2 regions of the Shewanella zhangzhouensis genome follow, and region 2 is predicted to be linked to the other one. Evidence: predicted binding sites of a transcription regulator. Region 2 holds the regulator's gene; the other holds the start of a gene.

Region 1 (8,163 bases), 1.8 Mb from region 2:
GACCGATGTTGTCTGTGTCGTGGTTTTCGTTGTAGTTGTAGTTAACGGAGGCATAGAAACCATCTGTGTCGAAATCCCCCCAGGTCGCCCCCACACCCCAGATAAGATCGACCGCTGTAATTTGGTCGCCGTTACCATAGGTCACATCAAATTCACCGCGGTTTACACCCACCGCCAATGCCAGTTTGTCAGTTGCCTTCCAGGTAACTGCGCCGCCGTAGGTGTAGTTATATTCAACCTGCTGGGCCTCGCGTTTACCCTGTTGCCACAAGGCTTCGCAGTCGGCCTGGGTGATGTCGTCGAAATCGCAGGTGAAAAAAGTACTGTTTTTAAGCTGAGCCTGAATAGCGTAGCTAAAGTCACCCACGCTGTTACGATATTGAATGACCTTATCACCGCGGCCGGTGCCGTTTACAGCGCCATCATCCTTGTTGTAGGTATAAACGCCGGCGGCGTTTCCGTCCCATACAAAGCCATAGTTGGTGCCGTAGACCACGTCATACCAAGCGCCCCACTGTTTACCAATTGTGATGGTACCCCAGGTGTCATGGCTCAGACCGGCATAACCAAGACGGTTATAAAAAAACTCGTCCTGCACGGTTTCAAATTTGTTGTTGTAGACAATCTCACTGCTGCCGAAGGGATTGATACCCCACTCGAGCAGGGCAAAGGCTTTCCAGTCGTGGCTGAGGGCACGCTCGAAGCCAAAATTAATACGAGAGGCACCGTTTACCACTTCTGTGGTGTCCTGGGTATGAATTGCGCGGGCGTCAATGAATCCACCAATGGAGACGGCATTTTTGTCGTCTTTGTAAATTTCGATGGCAGATACGGTGGGAGCCACCAGCGAGGCCAATATTGCGCCGGCGATGAGAGTCTTGTTCATGGTGCCTAACCTTATTTATGGAGATCGAGTCACAGGATATTTTCCGTAATTTTATTTCCATCCTGGAACCGTCGAAGATTAGCAAACCACGAAGCTCTCGACAAAGAGATATTGCAGCAAACGTGTTAAAAATCACAACAACCACCAATTGAAACCACTATTCGATGAGGAGTTAACCGACTATTAACCTAAATCAACCAAGATAGCATGGTGATATACTAGATTAACAACAATTGCTCGGCGCCTGCTTTTTGGTAATTTACTTTCAAAACGGCGAGTATGGGTTCCAAGATGGGTAACAATTGGCGGTCGAAGTAGTAGTCATAATCAATTGGGTGAGACTGAAAACCCAAAGGCTCTGCCCCCGCTTTGGTAAAGATGTACTTGATAGCAGCACCACGCTTTCCCCGGTTGGCATCACCGGTGGCACTGACAAGCAAGGCAGCAGCTTTCACGTGAGGAGCCGATTTTGCCGTGTACTGGTTGATATCGCGCTTGAGACGTTTGTGGAACACCAGCTCATCGTCGTACTCGCCGGCAAATAACGCCCTCTCCACCTCCTGCACATACTCAATCAAGTCCTCCTGCTGGAATAACCGCCTGTACAGCTCGTATTGAACCCGGCGTGCCAACGGGCTCCAATCACTCCTGACCTGCTCCATTCCCTTGAACACCAGTACCTTGTCATTGCCATTGTCGCACTGCCCGACATAGCGTTTTTTGCTGCCTTCAGTGGAATGCCTGAGTGTGGGCATAAAAAATTGCTCGAAGTGCCGCTCAAACTCAAGCTCCAAAAAACACTCCAGGCCTTTATCCTCCCGCAGCTGCTGGCGCCAACGCTGATTTACCATGTCTACCAGCGCACGGCCCGTAGTATTTGCATCCTTGGCATCATCACCCAACCAAACAAACGTAGAGTCGGTGTCGCCATAAATGACCTGAAATCCTTCCGCTTCTATCCAGGCCTTGGTCGTGCGCATGATCTCGTGCCCCCGCAGGGTGATAGAGCTCGCCAAACGATAATCGTGAAACACACAGCCGCGGGAGCCCAGCACCCCATAGAGTGAATTCATGATGATTTTCACAGCCTGGGACATGGGGCCGTTGTGGTTGGCTTTGGCCTCTTCTCTGCGGCTTGCCAGAGTTGCAACAAGTCCAGGCAGAATGGGCGACTGTCGACTGAATCTTGCCCCGCGAAATCCTTCAACTGACATGGCCTCAGGTTCAGACAGCCCCAGCACCAGTCCCTTGGGGTCGATTAAAAAGGTTCGGATGATGGAGGGATAGAGGCTCTTGTAATCCAGCACCAACACGTTGCGATATAAACCCGGAACCGAATCCATCACATAGCCACCGGGGCTGTCGGGCCCTGGGACTTTTTGCATTGCGGGTGCCACAAAACCCGCCCGGTGCAAATGGGGCAGATAAAGGTGATTAAAGGCCGCAACACTGGCACCCACCCGACCAAATTCCAATCCGGTGAGGCGCGCCCGCTCGAGGGCAAAATGGATGAGATCGGTCTTTTGAAAAATATCCCATACCAGACGGCAGTCGGTGAGGTTATAAAAAGCCAGTGCCGCTTTGTCTTCGCTAAATAACCGGGTAATTTCTTCCCCGCGGTCATCAGGATTATGGATAGCCTTACCCTCACCCAGGAGTTCACCCGCCACCCGGTCCAGGGCAAAACTGTCAAACTGGTAAAATGCGGCCTTTAACCAATCAATGCCATCGAGAACGACCCGCCCGGGCAAGTCCAGGGTTTCAGGTCTGTGCTTGTCTTCTACTTTCCAACCGAGCGGTTTACCGAACCGCCCGATGCAAAGCCGCATACCATGGTGTTTAGCCCGCCGCCACAAAAGTGACAGGTCGAAGGTCACCACTGCCCAGCCCAGGAGGATGTCCGGGTCAACTTCCATAAACCAGCGCTGAAGCGACATCAGTAGGCCCACTTCATCACAGGCCCACTCCACGGCAACCCTATGTTCTATCCCATCCCGATGGCAAATGAGTTCAGTATCGCCTTCTCCGACCATGATGACTTTGGCTGCGCAGTCACCATATAAACCAATGGAATAGAGCTCACCCGACATACTGCATTCGATATCGAGGGATACGGCTTTTAGGGGAATGTGTTCACTGGTGGCCCTCACCCGGGTGGCGATAAACCGGGCTGGGTCACTCCCGTCGAAGTAGCCGTAGAATTCCGCATCCAGCGCTACAAAACGCTCAATCAGGAAACGTTGCTCTGGTTTGATATCGGCCTCATAAAGCGCAATATCCAGCTCCAGTGCCCGGGTGACGAGGCGCTTGAGTATAACGCCTGTGCGGCAATAGATTGCATGTACGGGCTGCCTGCTGAAACTCTGCAGTTTAAGGGGTGTAGACCAGGCTTCAGTGTTTGCGATGCCCGCAAGCAGCCGCTGTACCTCATCGCTGTGACAAAAAGCCATGGGCCTTTGATTATGCACTTCCACCTTCACCGGCCCATGGGCGGTTTTGATCAGATATTCAAGCACTGTGTCACCGCCGCGCTGCACACTGGCGCGCGTAAGCACCCGCCCCTTAAGCAGGGTCGGGGCCATTGAATCATTGGAGCCAGGGGAGCAAACGGATGACAATTCCATGGGCAAAGGAGTAAAAAACACACATAAGCAATGATTGCAGGGTTCTTAGCCTAAGCAATCACTGTTATTATGTACAGCATAATTGAGCCGCCGAGAGCCCCATGCTGCCAGACAAAGTCAAAACCCAAATCCGCGCAATCTACAAGGATATTGCCGCTGCGTTGCCAAACTTCCGGTCCCGCCGCGAGCAAAACTACATGGTGGCGGAGATCTCAAAGACTCTGGCAGGGGAATATGACAAGCACAGACGCATCATAGTCGTTGAGGCTGGCACAGGGATTGGTAAGTCACTGTCTTACATTCTGGGCACCATTCCGCTGGCGTTGGCTCAGAAAAAGAAAGTCTGTATCGCCACTGCAACCGTAGCACTGCAGGAGCAGCTGCTGCACAAGGATTTACCATTCTTTTTGGCGCAGTCAGGGCTGAACTTTCGGTTTGGGCTTGTCAAAGGCAGGCAAAGATATGTGTGCCTTGCCAAGCTGGAGATGCTCATCGGCGACAACAATGGTACTCAAATGGCCATGTGGCAGACCAAGCCCGATACGGCGCAGGTTGAAATGCTGCAAAAGCTGCACAGCGATTTTCATAAGGGCCTCTGGAACGGCGAAATAGATACCCTGGAGACGCCCATTCCCGATCACCTTTGGCAGCAAATTGCCTGCGATAAGCACTCCTGTCACCGGCAAAATGCCAGCCACCGCCAATGCCCGTTTCACAAGGCGCGGGAAGATGTGGATACCTGGGATGTACTGATTGCCAACCACAGTTTACTGTTCGCCGATCTCGAGCTCGGCGGCGGGGTAATACTGCCCGATCCCGAAGAGATGTTTTACGTGATTGACGAGGCCCATCACCTGCCAGTGGTGGCAAGGGACTTTTCCAGCGCGCAGGCCACACTGAGGGGCGCAGCCGACTGGCTCGAGAAAATTGGCAAAACCGCCGCCAAATTGCAAAACCAAATCAAGAGCAACAACATCATAGCACCTGCACAGGCCATGCAAGACCATGTTGCTGACATCGCCGGCATGCTTAACCAGGTGGCCCATTATTGCGATGGTGAAAAGGCCCGCTTCGATAACCCGGAAAACCGCTTGCGCTTTACCCATGGCGCCCTGCCCGAGGTACTTAAACGCCACGCCGAAAACCTGGCCACTGCCACCAGTGGTGCCTTGAAGCAATTCAGCAAGATGCAGCTGCTGCTTGGTGAAGCAATTAAGGATGGCGACATCCCACGCCATCAGGCCGATACCCTGCAAACCGAGACCGGCTTTATGCTGCAGCGGCTTGAGAATCTGCACAAGCTCTGGAAAATGATGGCAAAAGAGGACAGTAAAAAAGGGGCGCCCACCGCGCGCTGGATTGAACTCCTGCCGGCCACCAAACAAGTGGACTACCTGCTTTGCGCCTCCCCCATCGAAGTGGGCTTTATGCTGGAATCCATGCTGTGGGAAAAGGCGGCTGGGGTGGTGCTTTGCAGTGCAACCTTACGGGCACTCAACCAATTTGACTATTTCGCCCATCAGGTAGGGCTTTCACTGCACGATGGCAGTCGCTATCTCGCGCTCCAATCGCCTTTCGACTTTGAAAACAATGCCACCCTGTATTTGCCCAAAATGCGCACTGAGCCAACCGACGACAATTACACCGACGAACTGGCCGAGCATATTTTAAAACTTACTGAGCATGAAATGGCCAGCCTGGTGCTGTTTGCCTCTTATTGGCAGATGGAAAAAGTCGCCGATATCCTTGGCCCCAAACTGAAAATTCCGTTGCTTATCCAGGGTAACTCGCCGCGTCAACTGCTGCTGGACAGTCATAAAAAGCGTTGTGATGAAGGCAAGCCGTCGTTGCTCTTTGGCACCGGCAGTTTCTCAGAGGGCCTCGACTTGCCCGGTGAATACCTTACCAACCTGATTGTCACCAAACTGCCCTTTGCGGTGCCCACATCACCGGTAGAGCAGGCCCATGCGGAGTACATCAAGGAAAAAGGCGGCAATCCCTTTTTGCAACTGACCATCCCGGACGCCTCACGCAAGCTCATCCAAAGCTGCGGCCGTTTGCTGCGAAAAGAGCAGGACTATGGCAGGATCACCATATTGGACAGACGCCTTGTGAGTAAAAGATATGGCAAGTCTCTGCTGGACGCCCTGCCACCCTATCGCAGGGTTATTGAATAGGAACCCTCTGTGGAATTACTGCAAGACCCCGCCAGCCTGATACTGTTGGCGTTGGTCGGCCTGATTGCCGGCTTTATTGACGCAGTTGTGGGCGGTGGCGGCCTCTTATCGATTCCGGCGCTGCTGTCATTCGGGCTCCCTCCCCATCAGGCGCTGGGTACCAATAAATTGTCGGCCTGTTTTGGCTCGGCTACCGCCGCTTGGACCTACTACAGACAGCAACTGCTAACCCCTGCCTTTTGGCGCCACAGTGCCACGGCTACCCTGATTGGCGCCCTGCTGGGGACAATTGCCGTTTACCTTACCGACGCCGAGATTTTGCAAAAGCTACTGCCGCTCATCATCATGGCTATTGCCCTCTACACCCTGTTGAAACCCAGTGCCATAGAGCACCCCAAAGCACAGGAGCCACAGACACCGGCCAGTAGCAAACGTCAGTGGCTTCAGGGCCTGCCACTGGGATTTTACGATGGCTATGCAGGCCCAGGGATTGGTGCCTTCTGGACCTTGAGTTCCAGCCGCCTTTACCGTCTGCCGGTATTGCAAAACTGCGCCCTGGCAAGGGCCATGACCCTGATAAGCAATATCACCGCCCTGACGGTATTTCTGATCTTTGGCCAGGTTGAGGTTGCGGTGGGTCTCTTTCTGGGCGCATCCATGATGGCAGGGGCTTACCTCGGTGCCCGCAGCGCCATTCATTTTGGGCTTCCCTTTATTCGGCCAGTGTTTATTCTGATTGTGTTTGCCGCATCCACCCAACTCGCCTGGAGAGCCTGGTTTTGAAATACGACGGATTGCTGTCACGCCTGCGCAGCCAGCTGAAAACCCTGGAACAGGAGGTGCTTCAGCACGATGCGGCGCTGCCACCCCACAGCCGTAAGCTGATGCAGGACACTGAAAGGTTTAACGAAGAGCTGTTTATCCAGCATGGTGCCCAGCTTTATCCCTGCATCGGCCAGATTGAAAAAGACATCAAACAGCTGGAGCAGCGGCTTAAGCTCAATTTAAACGCGTCCACCATCATCGCCGCCTGTGAGCGTATCAACGACAGGTTCAGTGCCGTTAAACGGGCGCTTGCCACCACAGGGATAGGCGTCAAGGCCGCGGTTCAGGCAAAAGACAGTGCCAGAAAGCGCATGCTCGCCAGTCAGGAGCGGCGTCACGATAACAGTGGTTTTGCCTGGATTGCTGCCGGCGTCATGCAAAACAGCCATCAACTCTATGATGAGTTGAATAAACATTTGAACTGGGCCAGAAAAATCGAGTCAAAGATCGAGCAACTGGAAACAATACTTGAAAATTGTCACGGTACTGACAAAATCAAAACGCAAAATGAGATCCTTTTGATGCACCGCAGGCTCGGAAAGTGTCGCCAGGCAATCAGTTACATAGAAGATCGCATCCAGGCATTCGAGCGGCCGTATCAAAGTCACAATCGTTAAGGAGCAACAATGAAATCAGTTTTGCCTGTCGGCGCTCTGCTTGCGCTGGCCGCTTCATCCTCGGTGTTTGCCGGCAGTCTCACTATTCCTATGTCTTTTGAGTATTTGGCACTGGACGGCCAGGAAATTGCTACCAACAGTTTTTCCCACAAGGCCGAACTTGACCTTTCTCCGGGCACCCACAAGATTGCCATCCGTTATCACGATATGGTGGACGATGAGTTCAGTGACAGCCAGACCTTTGTTAAATCAGCCCCTTTCATTCTGACACTGAGGGTTGATGGGGATCACGATTACTTCCTCAAACCCGCCAGTGGTGAGGTTGTCAAACAACCCAAGCAGTTTGCCAAAGCGCCCCAGGTCGTGGTTAACCGTGCCGACAAGGGCGAGGTAAGCTACAAAATAGTCCAGACAGACTACAAAGAAGACAGCTTTGTCGGTCGTCTCTTTGGTGGTTCCAAAGGCGTGGATATTGACGAAGCCGCCGCTGCCGCCACCGCCGCTGGCACTGCAGCAGTGGTAAGCGCAACGCCCGCAGCGCCGGTAAGCCAAGCAACGGCCCCCGCAGTCGCTGACACTGTCGCACCCGCAGCAACCAGCCCGGTTCCTCCAGCTGTTGGCGGCGCTCACGCGCAGCAAATGCTGCAATACTGGTGGCTGCAAGCTGATGAAAAAACCCGCAAGGAGTTTATGAGCTGGGCAATCAAACAGCTCTGAAATGATCCCTCTGGTCTATCACACCAGCTATTCCAAGCTGGTGTTGCCCCCAAAGCATCAGTTCCCCATCACCAAGTACGCCCATCTCCGGCAGCATTTGCTGGAGTCTGGGCATGCTTTGGAAGCGCAGTTTGTCTCACCTGAACCGGTGGACGCAGCCTTAATCAAAGGTGTACACGACCCGGGCTACGTAAATGCCTTTCTCAGTGGCAATCTGTCACCGCAAGCCATTCGCCGGTTGGGGTTTCCCTGGAGCCACGCCCTGGTCGAACGCACCCTCCACTCTTTGGGCGGGTCCCTGCTTACGGCCGAGCTCG
Region 2 (8,163 bases):
ACCAGAAGATATGCTGGAACATCACAGGGTCACCGCCACCTGCGGCATCAAAGAAACTGGTACCGAAGTATTTGTCGGTGAGCACCATGGTAACAACCCCGGCCAGCACTGGCATCACGGCAATCAGCAGGAATGCGGTGATAAGCCAGGTCCAGACAAACAGAGGCAGTTTCATCCAGGTCATACCGGGGGCGCGCAGGTTGACTATGGTCACTATCACGTTGATGGCACCCATGATGGAGCTGATCCCCATGATGTGAACCGAAAACACAAACAGTGCTGTACTGTCGGGGCTGTAGGTGGTGGACAGAGGGGCGTAAAACGTCCAGCCGAAGTTGGGTGCACCGCCTTCCATAAACAGCGAGCTGAGCAAGATGAGGAAGGCAAAGGGCAAAATCCAGAAACTCCAGTTGTTCATCCTGGGCAATGCCATATCTGGTGCCCCAATCATCATGGGGATCAGCCAGTTAGCCAACCCGGTAAAGGCTGGCATAACGGCACCAAACACCATGATAAGGCCGTGTACCGTGGTCATCTGGTTAAAGAAGTTAGGCTCAACCAGTTGTAATCCAGGCTGGAACAACTCGGCACGGATCACCATGGCCATGGCGCCACCGGTCAGGAACATAATAAAACTGAACCAAAGGTAGAGTGTGCCTATATCCTTGTGATTGGTTGTTAATATCCAGCGCATTATGCCCTTGGCCGGGCCATGATGGTGTTCGTCATGGACGCCCTGATGGGTATCGTGGGTCGTGGTTGTCATTATCGTTCCCCTACTTTCCATGATTGTTTACGTCGGTGGCCTGAACGTTATCGCCGGTGTTGTTATCCCAGGCGTTACGTTCATAGGTCACCACCGCAGCAATGTCCCTGGCAGACAACATTGAGCCAAAAGCCTGCATCGCGGTCCCGGCTTTGCCGTGAATGACTATGTCGAGGTGATTGGCGATGGGGCCGGTAGCGATTGGGCTTCCCTTGAGGGCGGGAAACGCACCGGGCAAACCGGCACCATTGGCTTGGTGACACGCCGCGCAAGAAGCCATGTACACTTGCTCACCACGGGCCATCAAAGCGTCCATCGACATGGGCTCGTCGGATGAAGGCTCGTCGGCAGTAGGTTCGGCAACTGGAGGAGCTTCGGTCGATGTCACGGCTGCACTGACGGGTGTCGCTTGGTCAGCTCCCTGCATCTCGGTCTGGGCTGCGGGAGCGCCGTTACTGCCATGGGCGTTAACATCAGAGGCCTGCACTGTGTCACCTGTATTGTTGCCCCATGCATTACGCTCATAGGTCACAACAGCGGCAATCTCTGTGGCAGACAACTGCTTGTTGAATGCCTGCATGGCTGTGCCGGCTTTGCCGTTGATAACGATGTCGAGATGCTTGTCGACAGGACCCATGGCAATGGCACTGTCCTTAAGGGCGGGGAATACGCCGGGCAGGCCCATACCATTGGGTTGGTGGCAGGCGGCGCAGCTGGCCATGTACACCTTTTCACCCTGCGCCATCAGTTCTTCCATGGAAAGGGTTTGGTTCAATGCCGCAGCGGCTTGGGCAGCGGCGTTGCTTGCCAGTTGCTTCTGGTTTTCAACCCAGGCGTCAAACTCTGCTTCGGGCAATACCTCAACCACTATGGGCATAAAACCGTGGTCTTTACCGCACAGTTCGGCACATTGGCCGCGGTAAATGCCGGGTTTATCTATCCGGGTCCAGGCCTCGTTGATAAAGCCCGGATTGGCATCTTTTTTTACGGCAAATGCAGGCACCCACCAGGAGTGAATGACATCGTCGGAAGTCATCAAAAAGCGAACCTTACGGTTGGTGGGCAGCACCAGATGCTTATCCACTTCCAGCAAGTAGTGATCGCCTTTTGCTTCGGCGCCTTCTATTTGACTTCTGGGGGTCGCCAGGATGCTGTAAAAGCCGAAGTCGTGGTCGAAGTAATCGTAATGCCACTTCCATTGGGAGCCGGTGACCTTGATGGTCAAGTCGGCGTTGGAGGGATCTTCCATGGCGATGAGGGTCTTGGTTGCCGGAATAGCCATGGCAATCAGGATCAGAAAGGGCACCAGAGTCCACGCGATTTCGACCTTGGTACTTTCGTGAAATTGGGCGGCAACGGCCCCTTTGGATTTGCGGTGGTTTATCATGGCGTAAATCATGGCGCCAAAAACCACTACACCTATGGCACAGCAGATGTACAGGATAGTCATGTGCAGGCCATAGACCCTGCCACTTATCTCAGTAACACCTTGTGTCATGTTGAGCGGCATATCAGCCGCAAGGATGGGCGGGGCCATAAAAGCCGCCGCGAAACAATACAACCATTGCTTCACAAGACATCTCCTCTGTCAATTGCATCAAGCAACTACAAAGAAGAGTCACACAGTAAGTCTCTGCTCTATGCAAACTCTTCGGTTCCCACAAAAAGCAACGATGACTTCAAAGTGCGTTGGCGGTTGGTATCTTATTTAATGAACTACAGCTTTGTTCACCACACTTGCACCTACAGCTGAATATATCGGTCAAATACACAATATCCATGGCGCAAGCCTCAGATACTGCGACGACATAATCGCCCGGATATAACAAACAAATCGTTGTTAACCTGAACTACATTACTTGCAGTTTAAATATTGATCAAGATCACTTTATTTTCTAATTATCTGAAAAAATTATCGAAAAAAAGCCCCGATAACGGGGCTCAAAGGGATGAGGAGATGATCAGTGCAGCGGAGAGGCACTGCGAAGGGGGTGACTTAACTCGGGCCTAACAGTAAAAGCGTTGGCCTGTGAGTGAGCATTTACATTTTCAAAAATGACACCCAATGCCACGGCATTTTTGGCTACCAATGCCAATCTGCGTTTATCTCTGGGATCCAGTTCGTTGGTCCAGCACAGTACGGCGCTTGAGGTACCGTTGGTTAGGGCCTTTTCCATCGCCCACAGGGTTTCAAATTCGTCTTTGGCATGCACCAGCAGCACACGGTCCATGCGCACACCAGCCTGTGCCAGAGTGGATTTGAGTCCGATGTTGGGTGGGCTGATAAGCACTATCCATCGGCCCTCAAGACTGAGGCGTGCGAGCTCTGGGGCGAGCTGCTGTATCTCTTGGCGCCCCTGGGATTGAGTGCTTTGGGTGATCACCTGAGATGCGGGGCAAACATCTTTGGCGGCGGAATCTGTCCACAAGCCGGGATGACGGGGTGCGTTACCAATCAGCTTGTTCATAACCAGTCTCCATTACGGATAACGCCCACGGCCAAGCCTTCGATAGTCAGACTTTGGCTGGCAAGATCCACTCTGATAGGGGCGAACGCCTCGTTCTCTGCGTGCAAGAACACCACATTGCCTTGTTTCTCGAAGCGTTTTACCGTGACATCATCTTCCACCCGGGCAACGACAACCTGGCCGTTTCGTGCCTGGTTCATCTTGTGCACTGCCAGCAGGTCTCCGTCGAGAATACCTATGTCTTTCATACTGTCGCCGCGAACGCGCAGCAGAAAATCGGCATGGGGGCGGAACATGGCAGGATCGACCTGATAATACTGCTCCACATGCTCTTGGGCGAGAATGGGCTCACCGGCAGCCACCTGACCTATCAGGGGCAGCCCCGGGTCTGGCTGATCTTCCAGCTCATCACCCGCCAGTCTGATACCTCGCGAGGTGCCGGGCATAATCTCAATGCAGCCTTTTTTGGCAAGCGCTTTAAGATGCTCCTCGGCGGCATTGGCACTTTTAAAGCCGAGTCTGGATGCAATTTCTGCCCGTGTTGGGGGCATGCCGGTTTCGGCGATGTTGCGTTTGATTAGGTCCAGGATCTCGGCCTGGCGAGGCGTCAGCGGTCTCATGGTCATTCCTGTTTTTCTATACAGTTACTGTTAGTATATACAGTATTTTCATCAGCGCAAGTATTAACCATTTTTCAGATTATTGGCTAATGGCTGCGGCTGTCTGATATTCTATTGCGCTATTGATTGAAGCCAGGTTCCCAATATCAGCATGTCAGCACACGAGTCTTTTTGGTTTAAGTCTTTGCGTTGGATCCAGAAGCAGTTGGTACACACCATAGTGGTACCTCAGGATCCCTTCGCCGATTTGAATCTCGATCCCTCCCGCCCCTTGGTTTACGTCATGAAAACCGAGTCAGTGAGCGATATTGCTGCGCTCCATGAGGTGACCGGCAAGTTGGGGTTACCCAGCCCATATCAGATGCTGGAAGTCGATGGAATCAAGACCCCACGGGTCGTGTGTCTGGAGGGCAGAAAGCCGCTGTTTGGCAAACGTGACAGCAATGAGCCTTTTTTGCAGACTTTCCAGCAACTGCTGGCTTTGCACCGTCAGCAGCAAGAGCTGGATATACAGCTGGTGCCTGTAAGTCTTTACTGGGGGCGAACCCCGGGTAAAGAAGATGACACTATGCGTGCAGCAGTGCTTGAGCGGGAAGATCCGACCTGGCTGCGTAAATGTTTGATGATTTTATTCCTGGGTCGCCATAACTTCGTGCAGTTTTCCCGTGCTGTGTCGCTGCGTCATATGGCCGATGAACATGGCACAGACAAGCGCATTGCCCACAAGCTTGCCCGGGTGGCGAGGGTTCATTTCCGCCGTCAGCGTAAAGTGATGACAGGGCCTGTGTTGCCCAATCGTCAGGCCATGTTTCATGCACTGCTGAAATCCGACAACCTGAAAAAAGCGATTGCCGAAGAAGCCGCCAGCAAAAAAATCTCTGAAGAAAAGGCCCGTGAAACCGCCATTCAATATCTGGATGAGATTGCAGCCGATTACTCCGACAGTCTGGTGCGCATCGCCGAGCGCTTCCTCACCTGGCTGTGGAACAAGCTCTATAAAGGCATCAGCATCAAGGGCGCCGAACAGATTCGCCAGTTGCACCATGACGGCCATGAGATTGTGTATGTGCCTTGCCACCGGTCGCACATGGATTATTTGCTGCTGTCTTACATCCTTTATTACGAAGGCATGGTGCCGCCCCATATCGCTGCCGGGATTAACCTGAATTTCTGGCCCGCCGGCCCCATGTTCCGCCGTGGCGGCGCCTTCTTTATCCGCCGCAGCTTCAACGGCAACAAGCTTTACACCGCAGTATTCCGCGAATATCTGGATCAGCTGTTCGCCAAGGGATACTCGGTGGAGTACTTCACCGAAGGTGGCCGCTCCCGAACCGGCCGTCTGCTGGCGCCCAAAACCGGCATGCTGGCCATGACATTGTCTTCGGTTATCCGCGGAATTGAGCGACCAGTGACCCTAGTGCCCGTGTATCTGGGTTATGACCATGTGATGGAAGTGGCTACCTATCACAAAGAGCTGTCGGGTAAGAAAAAAGAAAAGGAATCCGTATGGCAGGTATTTGGGGCCATACGCAAGCTGGGTAACTTTGGCCGTGGCTATGTGAACTTTGGCCAGCCCATCACCCTGCAGAACTTTTTGACCGAAAAAGTCCCCAATTGGCGTGAAGAAGTGGGAGAAGATCCAGAGCAAAAACCGTCCTGGCTGACCCCTGTGGTGAATGCGCTCGCCAATCGGGTAATGACCCGCATCAATGATGCCGCAGCCGCCAGTTCTGTCACGCTTTCCAGTATGGTGTTGCTGGCCTCGGAGCAAAATGCGCTGGAGCGCAACCAGCTGGAGCGCCAGATTGATTTGTACCTGAGTCTGCTCAAATCCGTGCCTTATACCTCGTACGCATCAGTGACCGAGGGCAGTGGCAAGGAACTGGTCGATCGCGGTATTGAGCTGAACAAGCTGACAGAAACCAAGGATGACCTGGGTACCATCATCTCCATCGATGATAGCCTTGCGATTTCCATGACCTATTACCGTAACAACATCATCCACTTGTTTGTAATTCCGTCATTGATTGCCACCGTGATGGTGCGCCACGAAGAGGTCTCCCGCGAAGAACTGCAGGAGCTGGTTGCCGAGTTTTATCCGCTGCTTAAGGCCGAGCTCTTTATGGGTGTTGCCGATTTGCCAGCCTATGTGGATGCGCTGGTGGAGTGCTTTAAGTCAGAAGGTCTGATTACCGGCGATAACCGTCTGAAACTGGTAGATGAGCGTATTAATCAGCTGTTGTTGCTGGCCGGTGTGGTAGGCGAAACCTTGAAACGCTACGCCATTATTTTCAACCTGCTGGGTGAGCAGCCCAGAATGGAACGCGCCGACCTGGAGCATCACAGCCATCGTCTGGCCAGTCGTCTTGGTGCCATTCATGGCGTTATGGCGCCTGAGTTTTACGATAAAAAGCTCTATGCCTTGCTGTCGAGCAAGCTGAAAGATCTGGGTTATCTGTCCGACAAGGCCGATGGTGACAAGGTGCGTAAAATCCGTGATCACGCCAACGGACTGCTGAGAAGTTCGGTACGTCAAACCATTATAGAGACGCTGAATCAGGAGCAGGACGACTGATGGCTAACCATATGAATGCCGCCAGGCATCCGGTCAAAACCCCCTCGCTGCTGGGTGGTGCCATGATTATCGCCGGTACCACTGTGGGCGCGGGAATGTTCTCCTTGCCCGTGGTGGGCGCCGGCATGTGGTTTGGCTATTCGCTGCTGCTGATGGTGGCGATTTGGCTGTGCATGTTGCTGTCGGGATTACTGCTGCTGGAAACCAACCTCAGGTTTGAACCGGGCGCCAGTTTCGATACCCTCACCCGCGATACGCTGGGCCGCTTTGGCCGTATCGTTAATGGCCTCTCCATTGCCTTCGTGCTCTATATTCTCACCTACGCCTATATCAGTGGTGGTGGCTCCATCGTAAATCACAGCCTGTCGGGCATGGGCATCAGCTTGCCCCAGAGTGCGGCAGGTCTGGTGTTTGCGGCGGTATTGGCGGCTATCGTTATGATAAGCACCAAAGCGGTGGACAGAATCACCACCATCATGCTGGGCGGTATGATAATTACCTTCTTCCTGGCAGTGGGCAATCTGCTGATTGAGGTGGAGCCGGGTAACTTATTCTCACCCGATGGCGAGGCCCGCTTTGCACCATTTTTGTGGGCCGCAATTCCCTTCGGACTGGCGAGTTTTGGCTACCATGGCAATGTGCCTTCCCTGGTCAAATACTACGGTAAAAATCCGTCCGTCATTATCAAGGCGATTTGTATCGGCACCTTTATCGCGCTGGTGATTTATGTGTGTTGGTTGCTGGCTGCCATGGGTAATCTGCCGCGCAGCCAGTTCAGCGATATCATCGCCCAGGGCGGCAATATGGGTGTGCTGGTGTCGGCCCTGTCTGAGGTCATGGCCAGCGACTTACTTGGCAAAATGCTGACCCTGTTTGCCAACCTTGCCGTGGCGTCTTCTTTCCTTGGCGTTACCCTGGGGTTGTTTGACTATCTGGCGGACTTGTTTGGTTTTGCCGACGATGCCAGTGGTCGCCTGAAGACGGCTGCCGTCACCTTTTTACCGCCTACCCTGTTGGGGCTGCTGTTCCCCGACGGCTTTTTGGTGGCCATCGGCTTTGCTGCGCTGGCCGCCACCGTTTGGACCCTGCTGGTTCCGGGGGTGATGGCGCTGAAACTCAGAAAGCAGCAACCTGACTACCCTGGTTTCAGGGTGCCCGGTGGCACTGGCGTTATTTATTTGGTGATAAGTTTCGGTATCCTGACGGCGGCTTGCCATCTGCTCGCGATGGCTGAGCTGTTACCTGTTTACCGTTAAAATATGCTGCCATGCCTTTGCTTGACAAAGGCATGGATTTCAGTAATTTATAACGCGTAAAAGGCGGGTGTAGTTCAATGGTAGAACGGCAGCTTCCCAAGCTGCATACGAGGGTTCGATTCCCTTCACCCGCTCCATTTCACTTGCTTCACGTCTCCTGCTTCACGTGACTAGGCACAGCCCTGCTTTTTCATCTCCGCCTTCATCACATCTGCTACCAAATGTAATACCGCTATCCAGGCGTCTTTTACTTCTTGGGTAAACTTGTCACCCAGGCCTTCTGCCAGGGTATACAGCAGTGCGTTGCCCACGGGGGAAAAGTGATGGGTTTTCACACCATATTGCACATGCCGCCGGGCCAGGTCCTGCAATACAGGGACTAATTTATCCGGGTTATCCAGTCCCTTTACTGCGGCATCCAACATCGCCATCAGCTTGCGTCCCTGTGCCTTGAGATCAGATTTAAATAATGACCTCA

Evidence for each region. Region 2 encodes LexA, which represses DNA repair genes until DNA is damaged. Its sites were predicted from a motif close to TACTGTATNNNNATACAGTA; they were not measured.
Region 1: dinG (ATP-dependent DNA helicase DinG) is a predicted target of LexA. The motif match lies at 3,570-3,589, and genes of this name have one in related genera.

What each region holds. Positions count from the first base shown of each region.
Region 1 covers NZ_CP080414.1:1,573,141-1,581,303, reverse strand. Annotated here, with positions in the region: gene K0H63_RS06790 (porin) at 1-886, opposite strand, end outside; gene K0H63_RS06785 (DNA polymerase II) at 1,105-3,468, opposite strand; gene dinG (ATP-dependent DNA helicase DinG) at 3,612-5,687, shown strand; gene K0H63_RS06775 (TSUP family transporter) at 5,697-6,470, shown strand; gene K0H63_RS06770 (primosomal replication protein) at 6,467-7,129, shown strand; gene K0H63_RS06765 (DUF2057 domain-containing protein) at 7,139-7,846, shown strand; gene K0H63_RS06760 (histone deacetylase family protein) at 7,848-8,163, shown strand, end outside.
Region 2 covers NZ_CP080414.1:4,301,219-4,309,381, reverse strand. Annotated here, with positions in the region: gene ctaD (cytochrome c oxidase subunit I) at 1-766, opposite strand, end outside; gene coxB (cytochrome c oxidase subunit II) at 777-2,339, opposite strand; gene K0H63_RS19015 (cell division inhibitor SulA) at 2,728-3,234, opposite strand; gene lexA (transcriptional repressor LexA) at 3,231-3,854, opposite strand; gene plsB (glycerol-3-phosphate 1-O-acyltransferase PlsB) at 4,006-6,429, shown strand; gene mtr (tryptophan permease) at 6,429-7,685, shown strand; tRNA gene K0H63_RS18995 (tRNA-Gly) at 7,749-7,822, shown strand; gene K0H63_RS18990 (globin family protein) at 7,856-8,163, opposite strand, start outside.